DNA from 2 places in the Sediminicoccus rosea genome. Region 2 is predicted to be linked to the other one. Evidence: riboswitches for the same ligand, from Rfam matches in the RefSeq annotation. Region 2 holds a riboswitch; the other holds the start of a gene.

Region 1 (7,339 bases), 720 kb from region 2:
CCGAGCGGCGGCTGCGCGAGGTGATCGCGGTGAAGCCCGCACCGCCCATGCGGCCCGCCCTGCGCCAATTGGTGGAGTGGATCGCCGCCTATACCCTCTCACCCCCTGGGGCCGTGCTCCGCATGGCCATGAGCGCGCCCGCAGCGCTCGAGGCACCGGCCCAGGCCTCCGGCTGGCGACGCGTGAGGGGAGCGGAGGCGCGCATCACGCCCGACCGCGCCCGCGCGCTGGCCGCGCTCGGCGAGGAGACGCTGCCAGGGACGGAGATCGCGCGGCTGGCCGGGGTCTCGCTCGGCGTGGTGCGCGGCCTCGCCTCGGTCGGGCTGATCGAGCCGGCCCTGATGCCCCGCGCGGCCGCCTTCCCACGCCCCCGGCCTGATTTCGCGCCCCCCGTGCTGCGGCCCGAGCAGGAAGAGGCGGCGGCGGCACTGCGGGAGGCGGTGGCCGCCCGCCGCTTCGGCGTGACGCTGCTGCAGGGCGTCACCGGCTCCGGCAAGACGGAGGTCTATCTGGACGCGGTCGCCGAGACGCTGCGCCAGGGCCGCCAGGCGCTGGTCCTGCTGCCCGAGATCGCGCTCTCCACCCAATGGCTCGCGCGGTTCGAGCGACGCTTCGGCGCTCCCCCCGCGCTCTGGCATTCCGAACTCTCCTCGCGCACGCGGCGCGTCACCTGGCGGGCGGTGGCGGAGGGGGACGCGCCGGTGCTGGTCGGCGCGCGCTCGGCGCTGTTCCTGCCCTTCCCCGATCTCGGCCTGATCGTGGTGGATGAGGAGCACGAGACCGCCTTCAAGCAGGAAGAGGGCGTGATCTACCACGCGCGCGACATGGCCGTGGTGCGCGCCCGGCTGGAAGCCGCCACCTGCGTGCTGGTCAGCGCTACGCCGAGCCTGGAGAGCGTGGCCAATGCCGAGGCCGGGCGCTACCGGCGGCTGGGCTTGCCGGTGCGCCATGGCGGCGCGGCCATGGCCGAGGTCAGCGCGGTGGACCTGCGCCAGCACCCGCCCGAACGCGGGCGCTTCCTCTCGCCACCCCTGGTGGCGGCGGTGACGGAGACGCTGGCGCGGGGCGAGCAGGCGATGCTCTTCCTGAACCGGCGCGGCTATGCGCCGCTGACGCTCTGCCGCGCCTGCGGGCACCGCATGCAATGCCCGAACTGCACCGCCTGGCTGGTCGAGCACCGCGCGCAGCGCCGCCTGCTCTGCCACCATTGCGGCCATACGGCGCCGACACCCGCCGCCTGCCCCGAATGCGGCGCGGAACATTCGCTGGTGCCCATCGGCCCCGGCGTGGAGCGCATCCAGGAGGAGGTGGCCGAGCTCTTCCCCGAAGCGCGACGCCTGGTGATGGCGAGCGATACCATCCCCGGCCCCGCCGCCGCCGCCGAGGCCGCGCGGCAGATCGAGGATCGCGAGGTGGACCTCATCATCGGCACGCAGATCGTCGCCAAGGGATGGCACTTCCCACATCTCACGCTGGTCGGCGTGGTGGATGCCGATCTCGGCCTGGGCGGCGGCGACCTGCGTGCGGGCGAGCGCACCATGCAGCTGCTGCACCAGGTGGCGGGGCGTGCCGGGCGCGAGGACAAGCCCGGGCGCGTCATGCTGCAGAGCTTCTCGCCCGAGCATCCGGTGATGCAAGCGCTGATCCGCGATGACTTCCCGGGCTTCCTGAAGGCCGAGGCGGCGCAGCGCGAGCCCGGCCATTGGCCGCCTTATGGGCGGCTCGCCGCACTCATCATCAGCTCGGAGGATGCGCGCGCAGCGGAGCGTGGCGCGCGCGAATTGGGCCTGGCGGCGCCGGTGGGCGATGGCTTGCAGGTGCTGGGCCCCGCACCCGCGCCGCTCGCGCTGTTGCGCGGCCGCTACCGCCACCGCCTGCTGCTGAAGGCGGCGCGCGGCGTGAAGGTGCAGCCGGTGCTGGTGGATTGGCTCGCGCGGGTTCAGCTCCCGCGCGAAGTCCGGGTCCAGGTGGATGTGGACCCGGTTGGGTTTCTTTAGGTCAAACCCTCAAAACACAAACCGCGATCCGATGATCACGCTGCGCCCCGGCGTCTGGAAGCCGTTCACCGGCTCCCACTTGCTGTCCGTCAGGTTGCGGCCCTCCAGATAGACATTCACCTGCGGCAACACCGGATAGGTCGCCGTCAGATTGAACAGCGTGCCGGACTTGTTGTAGCGCATCGCGTTCACGCTCGCCCCGGAGTCCAGGTAGGTGGCGAAGGGCCCCTCGGGCGAGCGGCCGGTGAACAGCACCTGCGGCGTGATGACGAGGCCCGGCAAGGGCTCCACCCGCGCGGAGACGGTGACGATGCTCTCCGGCCGGCGCGGCAGGGGCTGGCCGGTCTGGCCGTCCGTTGCATCGGTGATGGTCCAGGATACGTCGGTGGTCAGCCAGGGGGCCGGGCGCAGTGCCCAGTTCAGCTCCACGCCCTTGATGTTGGCGCTCGCCACGTTCACCAGCGTGTTGAAGCCCGCATTGAAGTTGATCAGGTTCGTCACGCGCTGCTGGAAGAAGGTGAAGCCCACCGTCGAGAAGCGCGCCTGGTTGAACGCCGCGAAATCCATCTCCGCGCCGAATTCGTAGCCGATGCTCGTTTCCGGCTGCAGGTTCGGGTTGCCGCGGAAGGTATTGCCGATGACGCCGAAGCGCTGGTTCAGCGACGGCGCGTTGAAGGCGGTGCCGCCCGAGGCACGGATGCGCACGCTGGTCTCGGGCACCGCCAGCACCGCGCCCACGCGCCAGCTCGTATAGCCCGTGTAGTCGGAGACGTTGTCGTAGCGAACGCCGCCCGTGACATCGAGGGCATTCCAGAAGCGGTACTGCATGGCGACATGCCCGGCCGTGCTGTCCTGCTGCGCATTGGTGACGGAACGGAAGGGCACGTTGCCGGCGAAGCTCGTCACATCCTCATGCGCGTAGTTCACGCCGAAGGTGATGGCGCCATCGGTCGCGGGACCGAAGCCGGGCAGGCGCACGACATTGCCCCAGTCCACGCTCTGCCGCGTGCCGCGATAGTAATCCTGCGTCGTGGCGCTGCTGAGGATGTCCGGCAGGTTGGAGTAGGTGCGCCGGTCCTGCGTGACGGCGAGGCGCAGGCCAGTGGTGAGCCGCCCGTCGAAGAGGTTGGATTCGCCGCGGATCTGGCCCACCCAGCGGCGGTCATCGCCCGTGTAGTTCGGGTCGTCGCGCGGCACGCTGTCGATGCCGCTGCGGTTCTCCCGCCAGCGCAGCTGGCCCTCGACGCGGGTGCCCGGCATGAAGGTGTAGCCCAGCCGCGCCGTGGCATTGGTGCTGTTGAAGCCATCCGTCTCGCCCAGCGTGCGCCAGAAGCGCGAGGCGGTGGCGTTCGACGCCCGGGTGGAGATGTTGTTCAGGCTCGCGAGATAGTCGAACTGGCCCACGGTGCCGGCGATGCCGCCACCGAGCCGCAGCGTGCTGCTCGAGCCATAGGCCACCTCGCCATAGGGCATCACCTGGCGATCCGCCGGGGCGCGGCGGGTGACCAGGTTGATCACGCCGCCCACCGCGGCACTGCCGTAGAGCGAGGAGGCGGGGCCGCGCAGCACCTCGATGCGCTCGATGTCGAAGAGCGTCTCATTGCCGAAGTTGAAGGCGCCATTCGCGTCGGAGGGGTCGTTCACCGGCACGCCGTCCATGAGGACGAGGGTGGAGCGGCTGGAATTGCCGCGGATGAAGACGCTGGCCTGCTGCCCCGGCCCGCCCGACTGCGCGACGCGCAGGCCCGGCACGGTGGCCAGCGCCTCGGCCAGGTTGGCGAAGCCGTTCTCCTCGATCGCCCTGCGGTCGATCACCGTGATGGAGGCGGGCACGCGGGCCAGCGGCGTGGGAACGCCGGTGGCGGTGACGATGGTGTCCGGCACCGCGATCAGATCCTGCTCGGGCGAGGAGCGGGGCGGGGAATTCTGGGCAAGGCCAGGCGTTGCCGACGCCAGGATGGCGGCGGTGGTGAGCAGGATACGGCGCATGGGAATCCCCCGTGTTGCGCGTGACGACATGCCGGACAGGACATGCGCCCCGCCCGACGGCTGGCGTCGAGCTCGCAAACGGAACAGGTCCGTGGCACCGGTGCACCCCGCCCGGCACGCGCGAGAACAACTCTGCGAAGGCCGGTCTCCTGGCTCGCGGGTCACCGCCCTGGTCCGCCTTCTCACCCCCCGGCAGGGAAGCAATGGCATCTGGACCGGGGCTCACCGCCTACAGTTGCGGGGGCAGCCGCGGATTGACCGGCATGGAGACCGGCGCGTCACGCGTTCCCGTTTCAACCCTCATCGGGTCACCTTCACATGGCACGGAGTCTAGACCGCCTCAGACGATCCAGCCAAGGGCCTGGATGCCCACCCAGACCAGGGCGCCGATCACGAAGGTGGCGAAAAGGCAGCCCAGCAGCGTGACCAGCGCGCCGATGCCGATGACGCGATTATCCGCCTCGACCACGCCCAGCGCCATGATGATGGTGCCGAAGGCGGGCGGGCCATTGGTGCCCGGGCCGGGCAGGATGAGCATCACGGCGGAATAGACCGTGAGCCAGCCCACGATCCTGTCGCCGAAGGGGCTGGTGAAGAAGCCGGGGCGCGGCTTCACATATTGCTCGACGCGCTTGATCCAGGAGGAGCTGGAAGCGCCGGAGAGGCGCAGCAGGTCCTCCCGCTTGATGGACTGGCGCGCGATGAAGCGCGGCAGCTTCGGCACGCGCCGGCCCATGCCCATCTGCACGCCCAGGATCAGCATCGGAATGCCGAAGACGGAGGCCATGCCCGGCAGCAGCGAGGGCAGGCAGAGCAGCAGGATCAAGAGGCCGAAGGCGCGGTCGCCGAAGGCCTCGGCCATTTCGCCGAGCGTGATGCGCGCCCCGGGAAACTGGGCCGCGACCTCCGTGACGATCCGCGAAATCGGCGCGAGATGCTCATCATGCTGATCAGGTGCAGGTTGCGCCGTGCCGTCCAAAACGCTGTCCTTGTGACTTTCCCCTCCGCGGGGTCCGCAGATGAACGGGAACTTAACGAGATATTGCGCGGAGACCAGTGAAAATTTCGTGGGCGACCTCATCCCGCTGGACGAAGCCGCCCTTTTTGAGGCGATCAGGCCCCGGTGAAGACCGGCTTGCGCTTCTCCATGAAGGCGCGCCGGCCTTCGCGGTAGTCGGCGCTGTCGAAGCAGGCATCCTGGTTGGCGGCGATGGCGGCCATGTCGCGATCCGCCGGGTCCGCCAGCACGGCGCGCACCGTGCGCTTGTTGGCGCGCAGCGAGAGCGGCGCGTTCACCGCGATGGTGGCGGTGATCTTCGCGACCTCGGCATCCAGCGATTCCGCAGGGTGCAGCTTGTTGATGAGGCCCATGCGCTCGGCCTCGGCCGCATCCAGCCGGCCGCCGGTCATCAGGATGAAATGGGCATGGGCCGGGCCCACCAGGTTGACCAGGTTGGTCACCATGTCGAAGCCATAGGCGATGCCGAGCTTGGCGGCGGGGATGCCGAACTCGCTGCCCGTGCCCGCGATCCGCATGTCGCAGGACATGGCGATGCCAAGGCCGCCGCCCATGCAGAAGCCCTGGATCTTGGCGATCACCGGCTTGTCGAAATTCGCCAGCCGCTCACGCCCATGGCTCGTCTTGGCATTGTACTGCCGCTGCGCATCGGCGTCCGAGCGGTTCTTCTCGAACTGGCTGATATCGGCGCCCGAGACGAAGGCCTTGCCGCCCGCGCCTTCGAGCACGACGCAGCGCACGGCGGCATCGGCCTCGAAGATGTCGAGCGCCTCGGCCATGCCGTCCCACATCGCGATGCTCATCGCGTTGCGCTTCTCGGGCTGGTTGAAGACGATCGTTCCTACGCCGGCCTCGATGCGGGCCAGGATCTTGCCATCAGCGAACTGCATCTCACTCACTCTCCCAAAACCTTCTTCGCGCGCAATGCGGCGATCTCCTCGGTGGTCAGCCCGGCTTCCGCCAGGATCTCGTCGGCATGCTCGCCGAGCGCCGGCACGCCACGGCGGATCCCGGGGGTGTGCCCTTCGATGTTGATCGGCGTGCGCACCACGCCGGCCTTGCCGAGCTTGGCATGCGGCACGTCCCACACCATGCCCAGGTGCTGCACCTGCGGGTCCTCGAAGACCTCGCGGATGTTGTTGATCGGCCCGCAGGGGATGCCGACCTCCTCCAGCAGCTCGATCCAGTAGGCGCTGGGCTTCTGGCGCGTTACCTCGCTGACCGCGGCGTTCAGCGCGGCGCGGTCGGCCGTGCGGCCCTCCGCCGTCTGCCATTCGGGCTTGGCGAGCCAGTCCTCACGCCCCGCCGCCTTGCAGAAGACGGCCCAGAGCTTGGGCGAGGAGGCGGCGATGTTGATCGGCTTGTCGGCGCTCGGGAAGACGCCCATCGGCGTGTTCACCGGGTGGTCATTGCCCGCCTGGCCCGCGATCTCGCCCTTCTGCAGCCAGCGCGTGGCCTGGAAGTCGAGCATGAAGACCTGCGCCTCCAGCAACGAGGTATGGACCCAGCGGCCCTTGCCGGTCTTCTCGCGCTCGTAGAGCGCCATCATCACGCCCATCGCCAGCAGGTTGCCCGCCGTCAGGTCATCGATGGGGATGCCGACGCGCATCGGCCCGCGCCCCGGCTCACCGGTGATGGACATGAGGCCGCCCAAGCCCTGCGCGATCTGGTCCACGCCGCCGCGCGTGGAATAGGGCCCGGTCTGCCCGAAGCCCGAGATGCTCGCGTAGACGAGGCGCGGGTTGATCTTCGACAGCGTCTCGTAGTCGATCTTCAGCCGGTGCTTCACCTGCATGCGCATGTTCTCGACCACGACATCCGCGGTGGCGGCGAGGCGCAGGAAGGCCGCATGGCCCTCGGGGCTCTTGAGGTCGATGGCGAGGCCGCGCTTGTTGCGGTGCAGGTTCACGGAATCGAAGCCGTCCCGCGCGCCGCCGAAACCGTCATTATTGCCCGGCGGCTCGATGCGGATGATGTCGGCGCCCCAATCGGCCAGATGCCGCACGCAGGTGGGCCCGGCACGGGCCAAGGTGAGGTCGAGCACGCGCAGCCCGTTCAGGGGCAGGGTGGTCGCGGCTTTCGCGGCGGCGGCGCTGTCGTCAGGCATGGATGTTTCTCCCGCGGGCAAACTACGCGCTGCCGTGTGGCCTGAACAGGCCAAGGGCGACAAGCCCGCGATAGATCGGGCCCAGCAGGAAATTGCACAGCAGCGTGCGCGTCAGGTGGAAGGCCAGCACCAGCGGCACCGCCACGCCCAGCGCCTTCGCCGTCACGCCCATTTCCGGCATGCCGCCGGGCGCCATGCCGAGCATGACGGCGGAGGGCGGCAGCCCCA
Region 2 (7,339 bases):
AGCTTTCCCATCTCGCCGTCGCCGGCCTTTTCGCCTCGTTCGGACTGGCGCAGGCGCAGCCCGCCCCAACCACGCCCGCGCCGGGCACCAATACGCCGTCCGGCACGGTGCAGGGGACGGTCCCGCCGCGCAGCGGCCCGGCGGGGGCCGCGTCGGGCACGGTGCCCATCGCGCCCTCCCCCGGCATGCCGCCGCAGGGCGAGGCCCGGATGCCGGGCGCGCCGGCGCAGAGCGGCCTCGCGCCCGGCGATCGCGCGCGGGATGCCATGGGGATGGGCGCGGGGCGTCCGGGGACCGCCATGCCGCCCGGCTCCGTCGCGGGGCAGGCGCCCGGCATGGGCGCGGCACCGGGCGCGCCCTCGGGCGCGAAGACACCCGGCGCAGCGGCGCCGGGCGCGCCTTCCGGCGCGGTCATCCCCGGCGCGCCTTCCGGCGCGGTCATCCCCGGCGCGCCTTCCGGCGCGGTCATCCCCGGCGCGCCTTCCGGCGCGGTCATCCCCGGCGCGCCTTCCGGCGCGGCCATCCCCGGCGCGCCTTCCGGCGCGGTCATCCCCGGCGCGCCTTCCGGCGCGACGCCGGGCGGAACCGCACCGACCCGCTGAAGCGCCTAGCGGAAGTTGACGGGGCGGCCAATCGGGCCGCCCTGCACCTCATCCTCGCGCATCGCGATATGCCCGCGGATGATGGTGCCCACCGGCCATCCCTGGCAGCGATAGCCGTCAAAGGGCGTCCAGCCGCAGGGGCTGGCGATCCAGTCATTGGTGATCTCGCGCGACTTCGCCATGTCCACCAGCGTGAAGTCGGCGTCATAGCCCACGGCAAGCCGCCCCTTGTTCACCGCGCCATAGATCCGCGCAGGGCCGGCGCACATCAGGTCCACAAGCCGCATCAGGCTGAGGCGCCCGGCGCTGACATGGTCGAGCATCACCGGCACGATGGTCTGGATGCCGGTCAGCCCCGCCGCCGTGTCAGGCCAGGGGCGTTCCTTGGCCGCGCGCGAATGCGGCGCGTGGTCGCTGCCCACCACATCCACCGTGCCGTTGCGCACCGCCGCCCACGCGGCCTCGAGGTGGCGCTGGTCGCGGATGGGCGGGTTCATCACGGCATAGCCGCCCAGCCGGTCATAGGCCTCGTCCGTCTGGGTCAGGTGGTTCATCAGCACCTCGACCGAGCAGATGTCCTTGTAGTCGGCGAGGTAGGCGAGCTCCTCGGCGGTGCTCACATGCAGGATATGCGCGGGGCGGCCGGTCTTGCGCGCAATGGCCATGAGGCGCTTGGTGCCCAGCATGGCGCATTCCACGTCGCGCCACTCCATGTGCTTCCGGTGCGGCATGCCGGAGGTGTAGTTGGGCTTGCGCGCCTGCAGCCGGTACTCATCCTCCGAGTGGTAGCAGATGCGGCGGCGGCCGGAGCGCATGACCGCTTCCAGGCTCGCATCATCCTCGATCAGCAGATCGCCCGTGGAGGAGCCGGCGAAGACCTTCACCGCGCAGACATTCTCCTCGGCTTCCAGCGCCGCGAGATCGGCGATGTTCTTCTTCGACGCGCCGACATAGAGGCCGACGTCGCAATAGGCGACCTCGCCCACATACTTGCGCTTCCAGGCGAGCTGCGCGCTGTCGGTGATGGAGGGCGCGGTGTTGGGCATGTCGAAGACGGCGGCGAGGCCGCCCAGCACCGCGGCCTTCGTGCCGGTCGCGATGGTCTCGACCGCGGCGTCGCCCGGCTCGCGCAGATGCACATGCGCGTCGATCAGGCCGGGGAGCACATGCAGGTGGCGGCAATCCACCTCCTGCGTCGCCTCGGCGCCGCGCAGGCTGCCCATGGCGGCGATGCGGCCATCGCGCACGCCGATGTCGAGCGGCTCGATGCCCCAGGGAAGGACGGCCTGGCCGCCGCGCAGGATGAGATCGTAATGGGGCATGGAAGTCTCCGTCGAAGGAGGCGCCAATCTGACGCGTCCGGCCACATGTGCAAGACGGGCGCGCAAGACGGGTGCTGGACGCGGGGCACCGGGTTGGGAAAGGATCATGGCAAGCGGCCAGAAGGCCGCAGCCGCCGGGTGGTTCCCCAGGAGTTGCCCCGTGCGCGATGCCCCACCCTCCCCCTGCCGTCAGCTCTGCCGCCTGGAGGCGCATGTCTGCGCCGGCTGCGGCCGCACGGGGGCGGAGATCGCCCGCTGGCCGGCGGCCGGGGCGCGGGAGAAGCAGGGGATCCTGGAACTCTGCGCCGCGCGGCTGGCGGCGCGGGCGGCAGAGCGTGATGTTGCGCTTGACTCGGCCTCACATAAGGATATGTTGATATCGTGTTGGTCCGGCGCGAGCCGGTGAAAAGGGAACGCCGTGCGGCCCCCTCCCCGCCAGGGAGGCCAGGCCAAGTCGGCGGCTGCCCCCGCAACTGTCAGCGGTGAGCTGACCCTGCTTCGCCCCCACCGGGGCGCGCCACTGGGGATCACTCCCTGGGAAGGCGGCAGGGCCGGCCGTGACCCGTGAGCCAGGAGACCTGCCAGCGCATTGACCCACCCAATCCCGGCGCGGGGTGCCGCCGGTCAGGAGACACGACCATGCGCCTTCGCCGCGCCCGACTTGCCTTCGCCTCACCCATCCCGAGACCCGGCCCAACGCGGTTGACTTGCTCCGGCCGCTGGCCGGGCTGACCGCCATGCCGGCCCTCCCCGGCCAGGCCGAGGCGCCCGCCTCGCCCTGCGTGCAGATCTGCGCGCTGGATGCGGCGGATATCTGCCTCGGCTGCGGCCGCAGCCGCGACGAGATCACCCGCTGGATGCGCGCCTCGGCCGCGGAACGCCGGGCGATCTGCGATGCGGCGCGGGACCGGCTGGCGCTTCGCCACCTTCCGCCAACACCGGCGCGCTGAACCGGCCCCCATGCGGGGGCACGATCCGGCGTCACGCCCTCCGTCCCTGAACGGGGCGGGTGGCGAAGGCCGAACCGCGCCCGGACTTCGTCTCAGGGATGACATCACATGACCGCCTATAATCTCGGTTTCCCGCGCATGGGTCTGCGGCGCGAACTCAAGACCGCGCTGGAGGCCCATTGGTCAGGCCAGGCCGATGAGGCCGCGCTGCTCGCCACCGCCGCCGAGCTGCGCGCGCGCCACTGGGCCCTGCAGCGGGCCGTCGGCATCGCCGTGCCGCCCAGCAACGACTTCGCCCTCTATGACCACGTGCTCGACCACGCCTGCGCCTTCGGCGTGATTCCGGAGGGCTATGGCTGGCGGCCGGGCGAGCCCGTCTCGCTCGCCACGCGCTTCGCCCTGGCGCGCGGCGCGCGCGGCACGGCCGGCGAGCGCGCGGCCGGCATCGCCCCGGGCGCGCCCGCGCTGGAGATGACCAAGTGGTTCGACACGAACTACCACTACCTGGTCCCCGTCTTCCGCCCGGACCAGGCCTTCATCGCGACGGGCTTCCCCGCCGTGGACGCCTTCGAGGAGGCCAAGGCGCTGGGCTATCCGACGCGGCCCGTGCTGCTCGGCCCCGTCTCCTTCCTGCTCCTCGGCAAGATGGCCGGTGGCGCGGGGGATCCGCTGGCGCTGCTGCCCGGCCTGCTTCCGCTGTATGCCGAGACGCTGCGCCGGCTGGCCGCCGCCGGCGCACGCGAGGTGCAGATGGATGAGCCCTGCCTCTCGCTCGACCTGCAGCCCGCCGCGCGCACCGCGCTCCGCGCCGCCTATCTGGTGCTGGCCGGCGCGGCGCCACGACTCTCGCTCATGCTCGCCGCCTATTTCGGCGATCTGCGCGAAAATCTGGAGACGGCGCTCGGCCTGCCGGTGGCGGGGCTGCATCTCGACCTGGTGCGCGCGCCGCGCATGCTCGACCTGGCCCTGCGCCAAGCGCCGCCGCGCATGATGCTCTCGCTCGGCGTGGTGGATGGCCGCAATGTCTGGGCGACCGATCTCTCCCGCGCCTTCCAGCAGGTGCGGGCGGCGGCGGCCGCACGGCGCTTCGAGCTGTTGCAGGTGGCGCCCTCCTGCTCGTTGCTGCACAGCCCGGTGGATCTGGCGGGCGAGACCGGGCTCGATCCTGAGCTGCGCGGCTGGATGGCCTTCGCCCGGCAGAAGCTGGAGGAGGTGGCGATCCTCGCGCGCGGCCTCACCGCCGGGCGGGGCGCCATCGCGGCCGAACTGGCGGCGAGCGATGCCCGGCAGGAGGCGCGGCGCCGCTCACCCCGGCTGCATGATCCGGCCGTGGCCGAGCGCCTCGCCGCCGGCCGCGCCGAGGATGCGGCGCGCGTGCCCTTCGCCGAGCGGCGCATGGCGCAGCAGACGCGGCTCAGGCTGCCGGGCTTCCCCACCACCACCATCGGCAGCTTCCCGCAGACCGCCGAGATCCGCGCCGCCCGCGCCGCCCGCAAGCGCGGCGAGGTGACGGAAGCGGCCTATCACGCCTTCCTCACCGAACGCATGGCGGAGGCGATCCGCTGGCAGGAGGAGATCGGCCTCGATGTGCTGGTGCATGGCGAGTTCGAGCGCAACGACATGGTCGAGCACTTCGCCGACTTCCTCACCGGCTTCGCGGTGACGAAGAGTGGCTGGGTGCAGAGCTATGGCTCGCGCTGCGTGAAGCCGCCGGTGATCTTCGGCGATGTCTCGCGCCCCGGGCCGATGACGGTGGAATGGGCGCGCCGCGCGCAGGCGCTGACAGAACGGCCGATGAAGGGCATGCTCACCGGCCCGGTGACCATGCTGCAATGGTCCTTCGTGCGCGACGATATTCCGCGCGCGGCGGTACGGCGGCAGCTCGCCTACGCGATCCGCGACGAGGTGACCGACCTGGAGGCGGCGGGCATCCCCATCGTGCAGATCGACGAGCCTGCCTTCCGCGAGGGCCTGCCGCTCAGGCGCGACGAATGGGACGCCTACCTGACCGATGCGGTGCATTGCTTCCGCATCTCGGCCAGCGGCGTGCGGCCGGAGACGCAGATCCACACCCACATGTGCTACTCCGAGTTCAACGACATCATGGACCGCATCGCCCAGATGGATGCCGACGTGATCTCGATCGAGACGGCGCGCAGCCGGATGGAGCTGCTCGCCGCCTTCGTGGACTTCGCCTATCCGAACGAGATCGGGCCGGGCGTCTATGACATCCACGCGCCGCGCGTGCCCGAGGCGGCGGAGATGGAACGCCTGCTGCGGATCGCGGCGCAGCGGGTCCCGGCGGAGCGGATCTGGGTCAATCCCGATTGCGGGCTGAAGACCCGCAGATGGGAAGAGGTGCGCCCGGCCCTGCAACGCATGGTGGAAGCCGCGCGCACGCTGCGCGGCTGACGCCGCGCGCCCTACCCGGCGCGGCGGGCGACGCCCGAGCCGCGGATCGCCGCCTCCACGCCGGGTCGCACCTGCTGGATGAGCGCGGAGGTCGCCGCGCCATCCAGCACGCGGGTCGCGATGCTGGCCCCGTTCTGCCGCGCCTGCACCTCGGGGTCGCGCGCGGCGGCGAGCAGTGCGCCGGCCAGCCGCTCGCGGATCGCAGGCGGCATGCCCACCGGGCCGGCCCAGATGATGGGCTGGCGCGTCGCCGTCTCGAAGCCCTGCTCGATCAGCGTCGGCACATCGGGGAATTCGGGCCAGCGATCCACGCTCGCACTCGCCAGCATGCGGAGATTGCCGGCACGCACCAGGCCGATCATCTCCGGCGTGCCGGTGTAGGTGTCGATATGGCCGCCGGCCACCTGCGCCGCCGCATCGGTGATGCTGCCGAACTGGATGTAGTTCATCTCGAACCGCGCGAGGCGCTGGAACTCAAACATCGCGACGGCCGAGCCCGGATTGGTGCTGGCGAAGGTGACCGGCCGGCGCCGTGCCTCGGCCACGAAATCCGCGATGCTGCGGACATTCGGCATGGAGGGGCCGACCGGGAAGCCGATCCGCAATTCGGAGGTGGTGCCCAGGATGTCGAAGCTCTCGAAGGGCCGGTAGGGCACTTCCATCGTCAGCGGCGCCACCACCAGCGCGGAGAGGCCGACGAGGCCGAAGGTATAGCCATCGGGCCGCGAGGCCGCGATGCGCGCGGGGCCGAGCGTGCCGCCCGCGCCCGGCGTATTGCGCACGATGACGCTGACGCCGAGCGTGCGTTCCATATGCGCCGCGATGGAGCGCGCCACCACATCCGTGCCGCCGCCCGGACCGAAGCCGGTGACGAGCTGGATCTCACGGCTGGGCCAGGCGCCCTGGGCCTGGGCATGGAGCGCGGGAATGGCAAGGCTGGCGCCCGCGAGGAGGCTGCGGCGATGCATGGCGTGTCTCTCCCTGGCCGCCGCCCTGCCTGGGGCGATGGTCCGCGCGGGAAGCCTCCCCGGCGGCGGGGCGCGCTGTCAATGAAATCCATGCCGACAGGGGATGACGCCCGGCGCGCAGGGCCGCATATGCGGGAGGTGACCCAAGCCCTGATTGTCGAGAAGCTCCTGAAAACCTATGCGCCTGACCGTCCCCCGGCGGTGGACGGGCTCGACTTCACGCTCGCGCGCGGGGCGACGATGGGGCTGCTCGGCGGCAATGGCGCGGGCAAGACCACCACCATCGCCATGCTGCTGGGGCTGCTGGTGCCGACCTCCGGCCGCATCATCGCGCTGGGGCATGACATGGCGACCGATCGCTTCGCGGCGCTGGCGCGAATGAATTTCTCCTCGCCCTATATCGCGCTGCCGCATCGCATCTCGGTGCGCGAGAACCTGACCGTCTATGGCCATCTCTACAATGTGCCGGGCCTCAAGCGCCGCATCGCGCAGCTGGCCGAGGAATTGCAGCTCACGGATTTCATCGACCGGCCGGCGGGTGAGCTCTCGGCTGGGCAGAAGACGCGCGTGGCGCTGGCCAAGGCGCTGATCAACACGCCCGAACTGCTGCTGCTGGACGAACCCACCGCGAGCCTCGACCCCGATACGGGCGATTGGGTGCGCAGCAGCATCGAGCGCTACCGCGCGGCCACGGGCTGCGCCATCCTCCTCGCCAGCCACAACATGGCGGAGGTGGAGCGGCTCTGCGGCCATGTGCTCATGCTCAAGCAGGGGCGCGTGGTGGATGAGGGCGCGCCCGCAGACCTGGTCGCCCGCTACGGCCGCGAGGATCTGGAGCAGGTGTTCCTCGACATCGCGCGGGGGACGCGCGTCGATGATGACACGCGGGGCACGCGTGATGGAGACGCCGCATGACCGCCGATCTTGGCGCGCTGCGCCGCGTCTGGGGCCTGGTCTATCGCCACCTGGCCCTCTACCGCCGCTCGCCGCCGCGGCTGATCGAGCTGATGTACTGGCCGATCCTGCAGATGATCGTCTGGGGCTTCATGACGACCTACCTCGCGGGCCTCCAGAACAACGTGGCC

Evidence for each region. Region 2 has a riboswitch for cobalamin ahead of R9Z33_RS20755 (DUF1289 domain-containing protein). Riboswitches for the same ligand answer to the same signal wherever they lie in the genome.
Region 1: another riboswitch for cobalamin. It lies ahead of R9Z33_RS24195 (TonB-dependent receptor plug domain-containing protein); the one in region 2 lies ahead of R9Z33_RS20755 (DUF1289 domain-containing protein).

Annotation. Positions count from the first base shown of each region.
Region 1 covers NZ_CP137852.1:5,021,647-5,028,985, forward strand. Annotated here, with positions in the region: gene R9Z33_RS24190 (primosomal protein N') at 1-1,997, shown strand, start outside; gene R9Z33_RS24195 (TonB-dependent receptor plug domain-containing protein) at 2,007-3,986, opposite strand; cobalamin riboswitch at 4,109-4,317, opposite strand; gene R9Z33_RS24200 (exopolysaccharide biosynthesis protein) at 4,327-4,965, opposite strand; gene R9Z33_RS24205 (enoyl-CoA hydratase) at 5,100-5,894, opposite strand; gene R9Z33_RS24210 (CaiB/BaiF CoA transferase family protein) at 5,900-7,111, opposite strand; gene R9Z33_RS24215 (AbrB family transcriptional regulator) at 7,134-7,339, opposite strand, start outside.
Region 2 covers NZ_CP137852.1:4,306,164-4,313,502, forward strand. Annotated here, with positions in the region: gene R9Z33_RS20745 (hypothetical protein) at 1-602, shown strand, start outside; gene R9Z33_RS20750 (dihydroorotase) at 608-1,924, opposite strand; gene R9Z33_RS24800 (DUF1289 domain-containing protein) at 2,031-2,330, shown strand; cobalamin riboswitch at 2,293-2,524, shown strand; gene R9Z33_RS20755 (DUF1289 domain-containing protein) at 2,662-2,874, shown strand; gene metE (5-methyltetrahydropteroyltriglutamate--homocysteine S-methyltransferase) at 2,983-5,286, shown strand; gene R9Z33_RS20765 (Bug family tripartite tricarboxylate transporter substrate binding protein) at 5,298-6,254, opposite strand; gene R9Z33_RS20770 (ABC transporter ATP-binding protein) at 6,393-7,169, shown strand; gene R9Z33_RS20775 (ABC transporter permease) at 7,166-7,339, shown strand, end outside.